DNA from 2 places in the Priestia filamentosa genome. Region 2 is predicted to be linked to the other one. Evidence: a T-box and tRNA genes for the amino acid it is inferred to sense, from the RefSeq annotation. Region 2 holds a T-box; the other holds one or more tRNA genes.
The links. A T-box is a leader RNA that pairs with one kind of tRNA and senses whether it is charged. The one in region 2 lies ahead of pheS (phenylalanine--tRNA ligase subunit alpha), so its partner is inferred to be a tRNA-Phe.
Positions count from the first base shown of each region.

Region 1: it has a tRNA-Phe gene. The T-box ahead of pheS (phenylalanine--tRNA ligase subunit alpha) is inferred to sense a tRNA for this amino acid. The anticodon was not compared.

Region 1 is NZ_FXAJ01000008.1:28,172-35,692, reverse strand. Features, by position in the region: gene walK (cell wall metabolism sensor histidine kinase WalK) at 1-781, opposite strand, end outside; gene yycF (response regulator YycF) at 787-1,488, opposite strand; tRNA gene B9N79_RS21560 (tRNA-Phe) at 1,897-1,969, opposite strand; tRNA gene B9N79_RS21555 (tRNA-Asp) at 1,971-2,046, opposite strand; tRNA gene B9N79_RS21550 (tRNA-Glu) at 2,076-2,147, opposite strand; gene B9N79_RS21545 (adenylosuccinate synthase) at 2,289-3,581, opposite strand; gene dnaB (replicative DNA helicase) at 3,772-5,142, opposite strand; gene rplI (50S ribosomal protein L9) at 5,238-5,684, opposite strand; gene B9N79_RS21530 (DHH family phosphoesterase) at 5,681-7,521, opposite strand, start outside.
Region 2 is NZ_FXAJ01000001.1:161,869-169,389, reverse strand. Features, by position in the region: gene zapA (cell division protein ZapA) at 1-193, opposite strand, end outside; gene pheT (phenylalanine--tRNA ligase subunit beta) at 523-2,937, opposite strand; gene pheS (phenylalanine--tRNA ligase subunit alpha) at 2,952-3,986, opposite strand; T-box leader at 4,055-4,290, opposite strand; gene B9N79_RS00925 (TrmH family RNA methyltransferase) at 4,353-5,096, opposite strand; gene sspI (small acid-soluble spore protein SspI) at 5,227-5,436, shown strand; gene B9N79_RS00915 (M42 family metallopeptidase) at 5,469-6,554, opposite strand; gene B9N79_RS00910 (dUTP diphosphatase) at 6,615-7,103, opposite strand; gene B9N79_RS00905 (DUF1294 domain-containing protein) at 7,119-7,370, opposite strand; gene rplT (50S ribosomal protein L20) at 7,465-7,521, opposite strand, start outside.

The sequences.
Region 1 (7,521 bases), on a different contig from region 2:
GGCGCTCCCCTTCTGTTGTTGCTTGTGCTTCTTGAAGTTTTCTCGTCAAATTGTTAAATGTAATGGCCAGCTGACCGATTTCATCATAGCCATACACTTTTACTTTACGTGAGAAGTTTCCTTTCGCCATTTCAAGTGCTTGGCGGCGCATATCGGACATTGGTCTTGTAATGGTACGAGCTAAAAGAATTCCCAAAATAGCTGTTAGTAAAAGAGAAAGAAGCGTTCCTTTTGCAAAAATAGCGTTCACTTGTTTCATTTGCTCGTAAAGAGATTCCATTGAAGCCTCAAGATAGATAGCTCCAACTGTTCCTTCACTAGAATTGATCGGAACAGCTACAACTCTCACTCTCTCGCCTTTCTCATTCACCATCATATTATTATAAGTACCGCCTGATAACGCTTTGTTCAAAGGATCCGTGACGGATTTTTTACCAATGGCACTTTTAGTATCATAATTGGATACTGCAAGAACTTGATGATTTTTATCCACCACACTAATCTCATTAATATCCTGAGATTTAAAATCATTGAGAAGTTTGGCAATCTCATCTTCCAGAGTTGGATCCCCTTCATCTCTTTTTTCAGTCATTTCTTTTTCCACACTATATGCTAAAACATCTACACGTTCATTAATTGAATTACTAAAGTTTGTAATATTATTCTCTTCCTGCTTTTGGACAAAATAGGCCCCAATAATTTGGGTGGCAATTAAAATAAGTAAAATATAAATTAACACAAACTTAAAATGAATCGATTGAAAGAATCTAACCTTTTTCATTTCTACTACTCCTGCTCTGGATTACGGAGATAGTACCCCACACCTCTTCGTGTTACAATCCAAGTTGGATGACTTGGGTTGTCTTCAATTTTCTCACGTAAACGGCGAACTGTTACGTCAACAGTACGTACGTCTCCAAAATAGTCATAACCCCACACTGTTTGCAATAAATGTTCACGAGTCATAACTTGTCCAATATGTTTAGCTAAATAATGTAGGAGCTCAAACTCACGATGAGTTAGTTCAATAAGCTCTCCACGTTTAGATACAATATATGCATCAGGATGGATCACTAAAGAGCCAATCTGAATTTCATTTTGTTGCCCTGCTTCAGAAGCTACTGCTTGATGACGGCGCAGATTTGCTTTTACTCGAGCAATTAATTCCCTTGTGCTAAATGGTTTTGTGACATAGTCATCTGCTCCTAGCTCAAGACCTAATACTTTATCAATTTCTGAATCTTTAGCTGTTAGCATAATAATAGGCATTTCATATTTTTTGCGAATCTCTCGGCAGACTTCCATCCCATCTTTTTGAGGAAGCATAATATCTAATAAAACAAGTTCTGGCTGCACTTCTTCTACTTTTTCTAATGCTTCTACTCCATCGTAAGCGCAGTGAACTTCATATCCTTCTTTTTGTAGGTTAAATTTTAAAATATCCGCGATTGGTTTCTCGTCATCAACGACTAGAATACGTTTATCCATTTTATCCGGCTCCTTTAATTGCATAAAATCATACGAATACATCGTACCTTTATTATACTGCATACACACTTTAACATTCTAATATAGTTTGGTCTATATTGCTCATTTCCACTACAGGAAAGCCTCTAGACAGAGCTAGAGGCTTTTATTTTGCTATATTCATCTCTATTGTATATATCATGAAAAATAAATTCTGGATGCCTTTAACATCCTTCTCCCTCTAAGAAAGAGAAATTTAGTTACTTAAAATATAAAAAGGCATTTTTTCCAACTTCATTAATGTATCATACCTTAAAAAATATATCATTGATAAAGGAAAATTTGTAATTCATTTGTATTACTTTTGTCACATGTGAAAAGTCTTTTTCCCATACAAAAAACACGACAATATTTGTCGTGTTTTAGAAGTGGCTCAGGACGGAATCGAACCGCCGACACATGGATTTTCAGTCCATTGCTCTACCAACTGAGCTACTGAGCCATGGCGGTCCCGACGGGAATCGAACCCGCGATCTCCTGCGTGACAGGCAGGCATGTTAACCGCTACACCACGGGACCAAACCGTGTTAAAGTATGTATTATAAAGATGACCCGTACGGGATTCGAACCCGTGTTACCGCCGTGAAAGGGCGGTGTCTTAACCGCTTGACCAACGGGCCACATTGATTAATATCTTAGCGACATTGATTATAATATCATCACTTTAAACATAAAGCAATAGTATTTTAGAAATTTATTCACTTTTTTTGAAAAAAGTTTTAAAAAAAGAAAAAAAGCCTGCAATTTGCAGGCTTTTCCCTTTATCTTGGACCATATACGCTGCGAATAACGTTTGTTTGTGTGCGATCAGGACCGACTGAAAAGACTGATAGCGGAATTCCTGTAAGTTGTGACACACGTTCAATATAATGACGAGCATTTTCAGGGAGCTCACTTAAAGATTTCACACCTGTGATATCTTCGGTCCAGCCAGGCATTTCTTCGTAAACAGGTTCACATTCTGCTAATGCTTTTAAGCTTGCTGGGAATTCTTCGATAACTTCCCCTCTATAGCGATATGCAACACAGATTTTCACTGTTTCAAGGCCTGTTAATACATCAATAGAGTTAAGAGATAGGTCTGTAATGCCGCTAACACGACGAGCATGACGAACAACAACGCTATCAAACCAACCAACACGGCGTGGACGACCTGTTGTTGTACCATATTCACGTCCAACTTCACGGATTTGTTGACCAATTTCATTATCTAACTCTGTTGGAAAAGGACCGTCACCAACACGTGTTGTATAAGCTTTTGCTACTCCAACAACGTGCTTGATTTTACTTGGACCAACACCAGAACCAATTGTTACACCACCTGCCACAGGATTTGAAGATGTAACAAATGGATATGTTCCTTGGTCAATGTCTAGCATAACGCCTTGTGCTCCTTCAAATAGAACACGACGACCTTCATCAAGAGAATCATTCAAAACAACAGATGTATCACAAACATATTTTGCAAACTGTTGACCATATTCATAATACTCATCTAGAATATCTTCAATCTTGAAGCCTTCTACTTCGTACATTCTTTCAAAAAGACGGTTTTTCTCTTGTAGATTCTGTTTTAATTTTTCTTCGAATGATTCACGATCTAAAAGATCTGCAATTCGGATTCCAACTCGAGCAGCTTTGTCCATGTATGCTGGACCAATTCCTTTTTTCGTTGTTCCAATCTTGTTTGCACCTTTGCGCTCTTCTTCTACTTCATCTAGTTTGATGTGGTATGGAAGAATAACATGTGCACGGTTACTAATACGTAAATTGTCTGTTGTTACATTACGATCGTGTAAATACTTAAGTTCTGTGATAAGTGCTTTTGGATCTACAACCATTCCATTACCAATAACACAAATCTTATCACTATAAAAAATTCCTGAAGGAATTAAATGTAGTTTATATGTTTCACCATTGAATTTAATTGTATGTCCTGCATTATTTCCACCTTGATAACGAGCAATTACCTCAGCATTTTCTGAAAGGAAGTCAGTAATTTTACCTTTTCCTTCGTCTCCCCACTGTGTACCAACAACTACTACAGAAGACATATGATCGCACCTCCGCCTTTACAATTAGAAGTCTATTTCCTTATTGAACGTTCTAAGTGTACCAATTTAAGATTTGCAAGTCAACAAAACACGAACAATTAATATTTCTTTTTCAAATATGTTCGCCTAAAAAGCGTTTTCTTTATTCTAAAAAAGTAAAAAAACCTCTTCATCAATTATGAAGAGGTTTCTACGAAGCTGGCGGAGGTGCACTTGCATCGTCAAAACGCCGCTCAAGGTTTACGAATTTATTATATTCTTTTACGAAAGCAAGCTGAACAGTTCCAACAGGACCATTACGCTGCTTTGCGATAATAATCTCGATAATGTTTTGATTTTCTGTTTCTTTATCATAATAATCATCACGGTATAAGAAAGCTACAATATCAGCATCCTGCTCAATACTTCCTGATTCACGAATATCAGACATCATTGGACGCTTATCTTGTCTTTGTTCAACTCCACGAGAAAGCTGTGAAAGCGCAATTACAGGGACTTCTAACTCACGTGCTAACCCTTTTAAGGCACGAGAAATCTCAGAAACTTCCTGTTGGCGGTTTTCACCTTTATGGCGTCCACTACCTTGGATAAGCTGTAAATAATCAATTAAGATCATTCCAAGGCCATTCTCTTGTTTTAAACGTCGACATTTTGCTCTAATATCGCCTACACGTATCCCAGGAGTATCATCAATATAAATCCCTGCATTTGAAAGAGAACCCATTGCCATCGTCAATTTGCTCCAGTCCTCTTGAGTGAGATCCCCAGTCCTCATATTTTGAGCATCAATATTTCCTTCTGCACATAGCATACGCATAACAAGCTGCTGAGCACCCATCTCAAGACTGAAAATGGCCACATTCTCATCTGTTCGAGTAGCTACGTTTTGTGCGATATTTAAGGCAAAAGCAGTTTTCCCCACAGAAGGACGAGCAGCAACGATAATGAGGTCATTTCGCTGAAATCCTGCCGTCATTCGGTCTAGCTCAGTAAAACCTGTTGGGATACCTGTAATATCTCCCTTTCGATTTTGAAGCTCTTCAATATTGTCATATGTTTCAACTAAAACATCCCCAATACTTTGAAAAGCTCCTGTATTTTTACGCTGAGCTACTTCTAAGATACTTTTTTCAGCATCATGTAAAAGCGCCTCAACATCATCCTCTCTTGTATAACTATCAGAGGCAATTGTTGTTGAAGTACGAATAAGACGACGTAAAATGGATTTTTCTTCCACTATTTTGGCATAGTATTCAATATTTGCTGCCGTTGGTACTGATTCTGCTACATCACTTAAGTAAGATACGCCCCCTACTTCTTCAAGCGTCTTTTGATCAGCAAGCTCAGACGTTACAGTAACAAGGTCAACAGGTTCCCCTTGATCTGCTAGTGTAAGCATGCAGTTGAAAATACGCTGATGTGCAGCTCTATAAAAATCTTCTGGAATTAAAATCTCAGAAGCCATTGTTAACGCAGATGGCTCTAAAAAAATTGCCCCAAGCACTGCTTGTTCTGCTTCAATATTCTGGGGCGGAATACGATCTGCAAACAAATCACTCATAGTTATTTGCCCCTTCATTTCCATTATTTTTATTGGCTATGAATGATAATAGACAGCCTTCATGCTGTCTATTATCTTCATCTCTATAGTTATCATTAAGCTTCTGTAACATGTACTTTTACCGTTGCTGTCACTTCAGGATGAAGCTTAACAGGAACGTTTGTATAGCCTAAAGCACGAATAGCATCATCAAGTTCAATTTTACGTTTGTCTACTTTGATATTATGCTTTTTCTTTAATTCCTCAGCAATCTGTTTACTTGTAACAGATCCAAATAAACGGCCACCTTCACCAGATTTAGCTGTTAGCTCAACCGTTAAAGCCTCAAGTGTCTTTTTAAGCTCTTGGCTTTCTTTTAGCTCCTCTGCTTCAAGCTCTTTTTGTTTTTTCTTCTGAGCATCAAGTTGTTTAACATTGCTGTTTGTTGCTTCAACAGCTAAACCTTGTTTTAATAGAAAGTTATGTGCATAGCCATCAGCTACGTTTTTTGTTTCTCCTTTTTTACCTTTACCTTTTACATCTTTTAAAAAGATTACTTTCATGATTGTGTTCCTCCTTCCAAGTACTCATCAATGACTTCTTTTAATTTATTTTCAGCTTCATCGATATTGATATTTTGCAACTGTGTAGCGGCATTTGTCAAATGTCCGCCTCCTTGTAGACCTTCCATAATGACTTGAACGTTCACGTTTCCTAATGAACGAGCACTAATTCCAACTTGGTCGTCTTCACGCTTAGCAATAACAAAAGAGGCAACAACGCCGTCAATTGAAAGCAATGTATCTGCTGCTTGAGCAATAAGAACCGGACTAAAAGCAACGTTCTCTGGGGCTTTTGAGATAGCAATCCCTGCTTTATATATACAAGCTTTTTCGATAATCTTTGCCCGCCTAACATAGTGATCCATATCTTCCTTTAAAAACTTCTGCACAAGCACAGTATCTGCACCTTGTGAACGTAAGAAAGAGGCTGCATCAAATGTTCTAGATCCTGTACGAAGCGTAAAGCTTTTCGTATCTACAATAATCCCTGCAAGCAATGCTGTAGCTTCAAGCATATTAATACTAAAACGCTTTGGTTGATATTCTAAGAGCTCTGTTACAAGCTCAGCTGTTGAAGAAGCATATGGTTCCATATATACAAGAAGGGGATTTTTAACGAAGTCTTCTCCTCTTCGATGGTGATCAATAACGACAACACTATCTATTTTATTAAGCAGACGTTCTTCGATAACAAGAGATGGCTTGTGGGTATCCACAACAACAAGGAGCGATTGATCCTGAGCCATATTAAGTGCCTCTTCTGGTGAAACAAAATGTGGCCATAAATTCTCGTCTTTTTTAATCTCGCTTAATAGTTTTTGTACACTAGAGTCTGTTCTTTCTTGATCAAGCACAATATAGCCTTTTTTATTGTTCACAGCTGCTACCTTTAAGATTCCAATGGCAGCTCCAATGGCATCCATATCTGGATACTTGTGACCCATAATAATCACATTTTCACTCTCTGTGATAAGCTCCTTTAACGCATGGGAGATAACGCGTGCTCTTACTCGAGTTCGCTTCTCCATAGGGTTTGTTTTCCCACCGTAGAATTTTACTTTTCCACTTGGAAGCTTAATTGCTACTTGGTCACCACCACGCCCTAACGCTAAGTCAAGGCTCGACTGAGCAAGTGTTCCTAACTCCGGCAGTGATGGAGAGCCAATCCCAAGTCCAATACTTAAAGTTAGAGAAATATTTTGCTTAGAAGTTTCTTCCCTTACATGATCTAGAATAGAGAATTTGTCTCGTTCTAATTGAGAGAGAATACGTTCATTCAAAATGGCAGCAAAGCGCTCAGAAGAGGTTCTCTTGATAAGAATGCCTTGTTCATTTGCCCACCGATTAATGATTGATGTTACCTGATTATTTAAATTACTTTTCACTTGATCATCCATGCTTTGAGTCAAGTCATCATAGTTATCAAGAAAAATGATGCCAAAAACTGTTTTTTCTTCTTCATATAGTTTCTCAATCGTAGCCTGTTCTGTTACATCAAAGAAATAAACTAAACGTTCATCTCTTTTAATGATAACTTTATACCGGCGATCATAAACGGTAACAACTTCAGATTCTACTTCTTGTTTAATTAGCGGCACAATGCTGTCTAATACATCATAAAGCGATCTCCCTACTAACGTTTCTTCAGCAAAACATGAAGCTAGAAAAGAATTAGTCCACTCAATTTGATAATCATCATTAAAAAGCATGATTCCAATAGGCATTTCCATTAAAGCTTCTGTTCCTACTTTCTTCACACGATGTGAAAGTGTGGAAATGTAGGCTTCTAACTCTGTCATGATCATTCGTTCCATTTTTATATAGAGATACAACATGC
Region 2 (7,521 bases):
TCACAACATTTACAGCTGTTAAGACCGCTAGTTTATTAATATCTAGTTGTGGGTTCTTTAAGTTAATTTCTCTCATTTTATCATCAACAATCGAAGCGACAAGGCGTACATGGCTTGTACTTTCATCACCTATTATATTATACTGTTGCCCATATATGTCGACCGTTGTTCGATTTCTTCTCCGTTTTGACACAAAAGATCCTCCGTTCCCACAAAAATCCTATTCTATATCATAACACGGATGATATGAAGAAGGAAACACCATTTCTTGTAAAATAGCTTCCTTATGTAAAAAATTCTATGACACTCTTTTACTTCTTCATTATAAACATTTACTGCCATTGTGCCACACTCTTAATGTATTTTCTATTTTAAAAATGTAGAACTTTTAAGTAAATACTCTTAATATTCTTTACAACATAACTTTTCAACAACTATACAGGATCAAAATTTTCCAGGTCAAGAAATTGATTTTCAGAGAAATAAAAAGAGAGAAGTCAAAGACTTCTCCCCTTTTCTAACTTAAGAACGTAGTGATGCATCAAATTTAGTATGAAGAGCTTCTAATACTTTTTCATGTGTTGAAGTTACTTCTTCATCTGTTAACGTGCGCTCTGGATCTAAGTAACGTAGCGAGAAAGCAATTGACTTTTTACCTTCTTCAACGTGCTCACCTTCATAAAGGTCGAAAACTTTTACATCTTTCAATAGTTTCCCACCCGTAGCACGGATTTCTTGCTCTAGCTTGCCAGCTGAAATACCTTTATCAACAACAAGAGCAATATCACGAGTAATAGACGGGAAGCGCGGAATTGTTTCATAAACAACATCCTCAACATCTGCTGAAAGAAGCGTTTGTAAATCAAGTTCAAATACATATGTTTCACGAACATCATAGCGTTTTGCTGTATGCGGATGAACTTGACCAATAATCCCAATTTCTTTTCCATCTAACGAAATAGTTGCTGTTCGACCTGGATGCATTCCGTCATGCTTACTTGCTTGGAACTCGATGCGTGCTGCTAATCCAAGACCATCAAATAACCCTTCTAAAATCCCTTTTACAGTGAAGAAATCAACAACCTTTTTCTCCCCTTGCCACATATGCATATGCCAAAGCCCTGAAACAGCACCTGCTAAATGTTCTCTTTCAGTTGGTAAATCTTGATTTTCTTTTGAAAGGAACACAGAGCTTGTTTCGTACAGAGCAACAGAATCAAGCTGACGAGCAATGTTGTGTTTCACAACTTCTAATAAGTGTGGAATAAGGCTTAAACGTAGCGTTGAACGCTCTTCACTCATTGGCATAGCAAGACGAACATGCTTTGACACTTCAAGTGCAAACTGCTCTGCTTTTTCTTCACTTGTTAGGGCATACGTAATGGCTTGAAGCATTCCTGCTCCTTCAAGGTAGCGACGGACACGACGGCGCTTTTCTTGATAACTTGTTAACTGTCCTGGCGTTGATTCCCCGACAGGAAGTGTTGTAGGAATATGATCATATCCATACAAACGAGCAACTTCTTCAATTAAGTCTTCACTAATCGTAATATCTCCACGACGAGTTGGAACTGTTACAGAAATCTGCTCTCCATCTGCAATAGCTTCAAAGCGAAGACGCTTAAAGATGCTTGTTACTTCATCAACTGTAAGCTCTGTTCCAAGTACACCATTAATTTTAGCAAGAGTAACATCTACTCTTTTCGGCTCGGCATCTAATGTATTTTCCTCAACAACTCCACTTACTACTTCTCCACCTGCATACTGAGCAATAAGAGCTGCTGCACGCTCAGAAGCCGCACGAACGCGATTTGGATCAATTCCTTTTTCATAACGAGCACTTGCTTCACTTCGAAGACCGTGGTCTTTAGAACATTTACGAATGCTCAAACCAGCAAAGTAAGCAGATTCTAATAATACATTTATTGTATCATCTTTCACTTCAGAGTCCGCTCCCCCCATTACTCCAGCAAGAGCAATTGGCGTTTCTCCGTTTGTGATAACAAGATGATCACCTTTTAACGTTCTTTCTTGATCATCCAACGTTGTAATTTTTTCTCCTTCTACCGCATGACGAACGAGAATTTCTTTTGAACCAATTCGATCATAGTCAAAGGCATGAAGAGGTTGCCCATATTCTAAAAGAACGTAGTTTGTAATATCAACAACATTGTTATGCGGACGGATTCCAGCTGCCATTAGACGTGTTTGCATCCACAATGGAGATGGTCCAATCTTTACATTTTTAATAATGCGTGCAATATAAAGTGGATTATCTTCTTTTGCTTCAACGTTTACTCTAATATAGTCTTCTGCTTTTTCACTGCTTTCTTGAAGCTCAACGCTTGGGTATTTCACTTCGTTATCTAAAATAGCTCCAACTTCGTATGCAACTCCAAGCATGTTTAAGCAATCTGCACGGTTTGGCGTTAAGCCAAGCTCAAGAACGTGGTCATCCAGATTTAAAAGTTCAAGTGCATCGCGCCCTATTTCCGCATCATCTGCAAATACAAAAATGCCTTCTTGGTATTCTTTTGGAACAAGCTTACCTTCAATACCAAGCTCTTGAAGAGAACAAATCATACCGTGGGATGCTTCACCACGAAGCTTTGCTTTTTTAATTTTGAAATTCCCTGGTAGTACAGCGCCAACTTTTGCTACTGCTACCTTTTGACCTTTAGCAACATTTGGAGCACCACAAATAATTTGTACAGGTTCTCCTTCTCCAACATCAACAAGACATTTATTTAATTTATCAGCATTTGGATGCTGCTCACATTCTAAAACATGACCAACAACAACGCCTTTGATTCCTTTGTTTAACGTTTCTACGCCTTCTACTTCAATTCCTGTGCGGGTAATTTTCTCTGCTAGTTCGTTTGGGTCAATTCCTTCTAAATTAATATATTGTTCTAACCAACGATAAGATACAAACATATTAGAACCTCCTCTTATGCTCTTTTAAATTGTGTTGTGAATCGAACGTCGTTTGTATAGAATTCACGAATATCTTCAATTCCGTAGCGCAGCATGGCGATACGCTCTGCACCAATTCCAAATGCAAATCCTTGATACTCTTTTGAGTCAAAACCGGCCATTTCAAGTACGTTTGGATGCACCATACCTGCTCCTAGAATCTCAATCCAGCCTGTTTTCTTACAAACGTTACACCCTTTACCAGAACATTTGAAACAAGAAACATCAACTTCTACAGATGGCTCTGTAAACGGGAAGAAACTTGGACGAAGACGAATTTCACGCTCTTCTCCAAACATTTTTTTCGCAAATACTTCAAGCGTTCCTTTTAGATCACTCATGCGAATGTCTTTATCTACAACAAGCCCTTCAATTTGGGTAAACTGATGTGAATGTGTTGCATCATCATTGTCACGACGATACACTTTACCAGGGCAAATAATTTTAACAGGTCCCTTGCCTTCACATGCAACCATCGTACGAGCCTGCACAGAAGATGTATGCGTGCGGAGTAGCGTATCCTCTGTAATGTAAAATGTATCTTGCATATCGCGAGCAGGATGACCCTTTGGTAAATTTAAAGCTTCAAAGTTATAGTAATCTTTTTCAACTTCAGGACCTTCTGCAATGCTGTAACCCATCCCAAGGAATAGATCTTCCATTTCTTCAATAACAGCCGTAAGCGGATGATGATTTCCTGTTTTCACAGGACGCCCAGGTAATGTTACATCAATGGTTTCTGAAGCGAGTTGGCGCTCTACTTCTTCCTCTTCTAGACGAGCTTGTTTTGCCGCAATTTGAGAGGCAATTTCTTCACGTACTTCGTTTGCTAATGATCCAATAACAGGACGTTCCTCTGCTGACAGCTTCCCCATGCCGCGAAGAACTTCTGTAATAGGACCTTTTTTTCCTAAATATGCAACGCGAACGTCATTAACTTCTTTTAAATTCTGTGCGCTTTCCACTTTTCCTAACGCTTCTTCTTTCAGCTCTTGCAAACGTTCTTTCATGAACTAACATCCTCCTTTTAACTTCTGTGCTGTATTCTAAAAAACAACAATAAAAAACCCCATCCCTAGAAAGGGACGAGGTTTGATCGCGGTACCACCCTTGTTAATGTATCATAAAGATATCATTCAACTTTATTTCAATAACGGCATTTTACCGGTACACTTTTACATTTAAAATTAAATGGTCCCAGTGCCAACTCGAGAGGTGAACGTTCACTTCGTTTCTCCATAAAAATGCTTTCAGTCACGGCATCTTCTCCCTGATTGTGAAACATAAGCTACTATTCTCTGTCATTGTTTTTACAGCTATATTTTATTTCTTATAGAACTATTATAGGTAAAACATATGCAGGATGCAACAAAGGATTAAACGAAATGATAAAGGACAATGCCTGCTGCAACTGCTACGTTTAATGATTCACTTTTCCCGATAATCGGAATGTAAAGGTTTTGAGTTGTCATCTCTAAGTATTCTTCCTTTACACCACTTCCTTCATTCCCAAGCAGAATAGCAAACTTTTCACTTTTTTCAACTTCACGATATGGTAAAGCATTTTTCAAAGATGTACCATACACTGGGACTTGTCTTTCCTTAAGCTCAGAAATAAATGCACCAAGGTCTTCCCTAATAATTGGTACATGAAATAGAGCACCTTGTGTAGAACGAATTGTTTTCCCGTTATAAAGGTCTACTGTTCCTTTTCCTAATACAACAAGCTCAATGCCAGATGCTTCTGCCGTTCTAATAATCGTCCCTAAGTTTCCAGGGTCTTGAATACCATCAATTAATAATATTTTTTCGGCAGGTTTCCCTTTATCTTCTTCTCTCATTTCACAAACCGCTAGAATTCCTTGTGTTGTTTCAGTATCCGCTATTTCTCTAATAAGTGAACTAGGAACAATATACACTTCACATTCCTTCACATCCCAATGATTTGGAAGTGCAATGTCTTCACTCATAATGAGTTCACGAACACCGTGCTTTAAAGCTTCTTCAACAAGATGATAGCCTTCAACGAGAAAAAGACCCTCTTTTTCTCGCTCTTTACGTGTTTTTAACTTCTTCCACGCTTTTACACGAGGGTTTTTTACTGAGTCAATTCGTTTCACAATATATCTCCTTCTACAGCATTTGGTGCTGATTCAATCTCTGCTTCTAAAAGTATGCTAACAATACATATAATTCCTTTCACCTGAAAATAATAAAACTGTTCATTACAATGTAACGAGGTGATAAAGAATGGATTTAAACTTGCGCAATGCTATTATATCGAATGTATCCGGTAATTCTCAACAAGAGCTTGAAGCAACAATTAAAGATGCAATCGAAAGTAAGGAAGAAAAAATGCTTCCTGGCCTTGGTGTTTTATTTGAAATTATTTGGGAACATTCAAATCGCGAGGATCAAGAAGAGATGCTTTCAACCCTTGAACAAGGATTAAGTAGCTAATAAAAAAGGAGCTCATATGAGCTCCTTTTTTATTAGTTAAACGTAATTTCATTTACTTTATCACGGTCAAGTCTCTTCACAACTTCTGTGATCAGCTTCACTGTATTTTCATAATCATCACGATGAAGCATTGCAGCGTGTGAGTGGATATAACGCGTTGCAATTGTAATAGAAAGCGCAGGAACTCCGTTTGCTGTAAGGTGAATAGCACCAGAATCCGTACCACCGCCTGCCATTGCATCAAACTGATACGGAATATTCAACTCATCTGCTGTATCTGTTACAAGGTCACGAAGGCCTTTATGAGAAACCATTGAGGCATCATAAAGGATAATTTGAGGACCATTCCCCATTTTACCTAATGCTTCTTTTTCTGTGACACCAGGTGTATCTCCTGCAACCCCAACATCAACACCAAATGCAATATCAGGTTCAATTTGCGTTGCAGATGTGCGAGCACCCCGTAAACCAACCTCTTCTTGAACAGTACCAACTCCATAGACAACGTTCGGATGATTTTCATTTTTTAATCCTTTTAAAACATCAATTGCAATAGCGCACCCGATTCGGTTATCCCAAGCTTTTGCTAGCATCATTTTTTCATTTTGCATCACAGTAAACTCAAAATATGGGACAACTTGGTCTCCAGGACGAACGCCAAACTCTGACGCTTCCTCTTTGCTGCTTGCGCCAATGTCAATGAACATGTCTTTAATTTCAACCGGTTTTTTTCGCGCTTCTGGAGGAAGAATATGCGGTGGTTTTGAACCGATAATCCCTGTCACATCTCCTTTAGAAGTAACAATTGTGACACGCTGGGCAAGCATAACTTGTGACCACCAGCCTCCAACGGTTTGGAAACGAATAAATCCTTTGTCATCAATATTTGTTACCATAAAGCCGACTTCATCTAAGTGACCTGCAATCATAATTTTGGGACCATTCTCATCTCCCACTTTTCTTGCAATTAAGCTTCCTAAACGATCCGTTGTCACGTCGTCTGCGTAAGATGATATGTACTTCTCCATAACGGCTCGAACTTCGCGTTCATTTCCTGGAATTCCTTTTGCGTCTGTTAAGTCTTTAAGCATTGTTAGAGTTTCATCAAGTTTAGCCACCCTATTCAGCCTCCTTAAAGGTAAATTCTTCTTTATTATATCGAAAAAGAACCTTTTATTCTAATATCCTTGCTCTTGACGCTTGAAATTTTCTTCATTTTTCTCTAAATATGCACGTTTGATATCCTCAGCCGAAAAGCCTAGAAGATGGCCAAGCTGTAAATAAGCTGAGAACATTGCCTCATAGTGCTGTTCTTCTTGATTGACTTGAAAGGCAGAAATGGTTTGATATGCGTATAAAAACTGCTCATTTATATTATTGTCATTTTCTTCTTTTTTAAAATCTTTTTCTTGGTCAATATTTATTTCAAGTCCTAGAGAAAGGATGAAATGGATTCCGTCTACATACTCTTCTAAGATTACTTCTCGTTCTGCCGGTTTCTTTAAACTCCAAAATTTAAAGCAGCGCGTCTCATTTGCAAGCTCTCCTAATTCTACAAGAAGAGCTAGCGTTTTACGTTGGATTAATGATTCTTCCTGTAACCCGTGTTTTTGTTCAATATGTGTATCAAGCTCGCGTTGCATTGAAAATAACTGTGTAAAGTTCATAAAGAATTCTCCTTTTTATTTCAATATTATGTAGATAAAAGCAATGTGAAGCAGCATAAAAAGCGGAAAGCCAACTGTGAAACTTGGATGTTTCGTTTTGTGACGATACGTGTACATCCCAATGGTTTCGCCAAGTGCTCCTCCAAGCAGGGCAATTAGAAAAAGCGTTTTTTCTGAAATTCGCCAAGCATGCTGTTGTGCTCTTTTTTTATCTTCTCTCATTATGAGTAAGCCAATTATATTTACAATGACATAATAAATTACCATATATAACTCCTTAATAGAAAAGCTCTCCTCTTCATTATAAAGAGCAGAGCTTTTTTCGTCCAAATAAAAAAGGTGCCGCTTGGACACCTTTATATTATTTGTTTAGTTGAGCTTTTGCAGCGTTTGCTAATTCAGCAAATGATTTCTCATC